2 regions of the Arthrobacter sp. PAMC 25486 genome follow, and region 1 is predicted to be linked to the other one. Evidence: predicted binding sites of a transcription regulator. Region 1 holds the regulator's gene; the other holds the start of a gene.
The links. The regulator HrcA, encoded in region 1, represses chaperone genes, less so after heat shock. The targets are predictions, from matches to a motif close to TTNGCACTCGNNNNNNNCGAGTGCNAA.
Positions count from the first base shown of each region.

Region 2: the regulator HrcA is predicted to act here: its motif matches at 1,597-1,623, upstream of groL (chaperonin GroEL).

Region 1 covers NZ_CP007595.1:891,052-893,242, reverse strand. Annotated here, with positions in the region: gene art_RS04200 (DUF3097 domain-containing protein) at 1-369, opposite strand, end outside; gene hrcA (heat-inducible transcriptional repressor HrcA) at 574-1,587, shown strand; gene dnaJ (molecular chaperone DnaJ) at 1,625-2,191, shown strand, end outside.
Region 2 covers NZ_CP007595.1:3,845,523-3,847,713, reverse strand. Annotated here, with positions in the region: gene groL (chaperonin GroEL) at 1-1,435, opposite strand, end outside; gene art_RS23185 (TM2 domain-containing protein) at 1,954-2,191, shown strand, end outside.

The DNA.
Region 1 (2,191 bases):
CTCGGCGTCGTGCTTTCCCTCTACCCAGATGCGGCTCGCCTTGGCCACTTTGGCGCGGGTGTCGGCTACTTTCACCGAGCCGGAGGCGGTGCGCAGTGTTTGCGCTGCGGCAACCTTCACCGGAGCAATCAGCTCCACCGGCTCGCCCTCGAGCAGAAAGCCGAAGCCGAGCGGGAAGGCACGGATTTTCTCCCGCCGGTCCGCCAGCTCCACTATGTGCATGCCACCGGTTTTTTCCAGCCGCACGACGGCGCCAACCCACCCGGTTGCGACGTCCTCCACCACGAGGCCGGCACGCGCCTCCACCTTGGGCAGCACCCGGGCTGCCGGTGCGCTGAGATCCTGGGGGCCCCACTGGTTGAATTGCACTAAAAACCTGACTCTTGCTCGTCGGCGCAACGCTCTTGGCGAACGCTGCAGGGTGAAAATCCATGCTAACCGGTGAAGTGGCATCGGGCCGTGCATCCCGCGCCATGGGCCGCTCAGGAGGGTCGGCGCAAAAAGTATTAGACTTAGCAGTTGATTGGGTAGAGTGCCAATATAGCGCTGCGTCATTGATAGGAGGTGTCAGGCATGAGTGAACCACGGAAATTGGAAGTCCTTCGGGCCATAGTTGAAGATTACGTCCACACGCGTGAACCTGTCGGCTCCAAAGCTCTGGTGGAACGGCACCACCTGGGCGTCTCCAGCGCCACGATCCGCAACGACATGGCCGCGCTGGAAGAAGAAGGGCTCATCACCGCCCCGCACACCAGTTCCGGGCGCATCCCCACTGACAAGGGCTACCGTCTCTTCGTTGACCAGCTCTCCAGTGTCAAGCCGCTCTCGGCCGCTGAGAGACGTGCCATCTCGGTGCTGCTGGAAGGCTCCACGGACTTGGACGATGTCCTGGAACGCACGGTGCGCGCCTTGGCCCAACTGACCCACCAGGTGGCCGTTGTGCAATACCCCCGCTCCGGCGACGCCGTGGTGCGGCACATAGAATTTGTCTCCCTGGCAGCCCGACAGGTGCTTGTGGTGCTGATTCTTGCCTCCGGCAAGGTTGAACAAAATGTGATTGACGTCGGGGTCAACCTTGACGACGCCGAACTGGCAACACTGCGCCAAGTCTTCCTCTCCGCCCTTCACGGCATGGCTGTGGTCAGCCTGGCCGACGCCGTGGCCCGCATTCCAGCGTCCGTGCCGCCGGCCGAGCAGGCTCCGGCAGCGAGGCTCGCCCAAGGCTTGGCGCTGCTGGCCCGCAACGCCCGTGAAGACCGCATCGTCATGGCCGGTACCGCAAATCTTGCCCGCTCCAATAACGATTTCCCGCTGAGCATCGGGCCCGTCCTCGACGCGCTGGAGGAGCAGGTGGTGCTGCTGCGCCTCCTGGAGGCCATGGCACAGGATTCCCTGGGTATGGCAGTGGTCATCGGCAGGGAGAATCCGCACGATTCATTGGCCGAGGCATCGGTCGTGGCCAGCAGCTACGGACCCGGCGAGGGGGCCAAGCTGGGCATTGTGGGACCCACCCGTATGGACTACCCCAACACCATGTCAAGCGTGCGCGCAGTGGCACAATACCTATCACGAATCTTGGCCGGCTAAACGGCCGCCGTTTCACTATTTACAAGAGAGCAACATTTTGAGCAACCATTACGACGCCCTGGGCGTTTCACGCGACGCCACTCCCGAGGAAATCAAGAAGGCTTACCGCAAGCTTGCCCGGAAGCTGCACCCGGACGTCAACGACGCCGCGGACGCACAGGACCGCTTCAAGGCCGTTACACACGCCTATGAGGTGCTATCCGACCCGCAGAAGCGCCGCGTCTACGACACCACCGGCAATGAAAACGGCAACGACAACGGTGCCGGCGCCAGCAACTTCGGTGGCGACGGCTTTGCGTTCCAGGACATCTTTGAGACGTTCTTCGGCGGGGGTGGCGGCGGTGGCGGGGGCGGCGGCCGCGGCCCGGCCTCACGCACCCGGCGCGGCCAGGACGCACTGATCACGGTTCGCGTGGAATTGCGTGAAGCCGTGTTCGGAGTCAACAAGAAGCTTGAAATCGACACGGCCATCACGTGCCCCACCTGCGACGGCAGCTGCTGCCGCCCCGGCACGCACCCCACCACGTGTGACGTTTGCCATGGCAGCGGCCAGATCCAGCGCCCCATGCGCTCCATCCTGGGCAACGTCATGACCCTGGCCACC
Region 2 (2,191 bases), 1.6 Mb from region 1:
CAGCGTTCAGGCCGTGGCCGTTGGGCAGTGAGCGGACCTTGTCCACTACTACGCCGGGCTCCATGCCTGCGTTGAAGGCAATCTGCTTCAACGGTGCATCGATGGCAACGCGGACGATGTTGGCGCCGGTTGCTTCGTCGCCCGTCAGGTTGAGGCCTTCGAATGCCGTGACGCCAGCCTGGATCAGGGCAACGCCACCGCCGGGGACGATGCCTTCTTCAACAGCAGCCTTGGCGTTACGCACTGCATCTTCGATGCGGTGCTTGCGCTCCTTGAGCTCAACTTCGGTTGCGGCACCTGCCTTGATGACTGCAACGCCGCCGGCCAGCTTGGCCAGGCGCTCCTGCAGCTTCTCACGGTCGTAGTCGGAATCGGAGTTTTCGATCTCGGCACGAATCTGAGCAACGCGACCTGCGATGGCTTCGGCGTCGCCGGCTCCATCAACAATGGTGGTCTCGTCCTTGGTCACAACAACCTTGCGAGCCTTGCCCAACAGGTCAAGGGTGGTGTTTTCCAGCTTGAGGCCAACTTCTTCAGCGATGACCTGGCCACCGGTGAGCACTGCAATGTCAGCCAGCTGGGCCTTGCGGCGGTCGCCGAAGCCCGGAGCCTTGACGGCAACGGACTTGAACAGGCCGCGGATCTTGTTCACGATCAACGTGGCAAGCGCTTCGCCTTCGATGTCTTCGGCAATGATCAGCAGCGGCTTGTTGGAAGCCATGACTTTTTCCAGAACTGCAACGAGGTCCTTGACGCTGGAGATCTTGGAGTTCACGATCAGGATGTACGGGTCTTCAAGAACCGTTTCCTGACGCTCGGTGTCGGTCACGAAGTAAGCGGAGATGTAACCCTTGTCGAAGCGCATGCCCTCGGTGAGCTCAAGCTCCAGGCCGAAGGTGTTTGACTCCTCAACGGTGATGACGCCTTCCTTGCCAACCTTGTCCAAGGCCTCGGCAATGAGTGCGCCAATTTCGGGATCGCCGGCAGAGATCGACGCGGTGGCGGCGATTTCTTCCTTGGTCTCAATTTCCTTGGCGGAAGCCAGCAGCTGCTCGATGACGGCTGCAACAGCCTTCTCGATGCCGCGCTTCAGGGACAGCGGGTCGGCGCCGGCAGCTACGTTGCGCAGGCCTTCCTTGACCAGGGCCTGGGCCAACACAGTTGCTGTGGTGGTTCCGTCGCCTGCGATGTCGTCAGTCTTCTTGGCGACTTCCTTGACCAGCTCGGCGCCGATCTTCTCGTAAGGATCGTCAAGTTCAATTTCCTTGGCGATGGATACACCATCGTTGGTGATCGTGGGGGCGCCCCACTTCTTTTCGAGAACAACGTTGCGACCGCGCGGGCCCAAGGTTACCTTGACGGCGTCGGCGAGGATGTTCAATCCACGCTCTAGGCCGCGGCGTGCCTCTTCATCAAATGCAATGAGCTTGGCCATGGAGGCTTCAGTCCTTTCGGGACAGTCATTTTACGATTCAAAAATCCCCATTGTGCGCCCGCGACGGACGGATTAGCAGCCGATGATCTCTTTACACCTGCTGCGAACCCTCGCCCAATGAGGAAAGTTCAATACTCCGACGGCGGTTGAGCAGCCAATAATTAGCAGTCGCCACCTCAGAGTGCTAACTCCATAATTAGCACTCGTCACTACAGAGTGCAAGCGGGGAACGCTGTATGAGCTTGCGGCGAACGCCGGAAGGGGTGCGTCTCAGACGCCGGAATGGGACCAGGACGGCGTGGAAGTGGTGTGGAAGTGGCAATAAACGGTCTCCAAGGTGTGACCCACCCCCGTTTCCCGCAACATATTCGCCCCTTCGCGGTCCTGTCCCTTTCAGACACGCGGCCGAACAGATAGCGTTGTTGCCATATGCATTTTCAACCGTTCGCATAAGCAATGCTCGAACCGCCTCCCGGCAACGGCTTGTGCCTTCAATATCAGTAGCATCAGGAGACACCATGAGTGAAAATAACCAGCCCGAACAAAATCCCCTCGACTTTGGCAAGGCGTCCGAGGTTCCTGCAGGTTACGACCAGCCAGCGCCGCCGGCCTATGGTGCCCCCGGCTACCAAGAGCCCGCTGCACCGCAGCCTCCGAGCTACCAGCAGCCGGAACCCCAGTCACCCTACCCCGGAGCCCAGCAGGCCTACCCGCAGCAGAACGTGCAGCAAAACCCGTACCAGCAGCAAGGCGGCC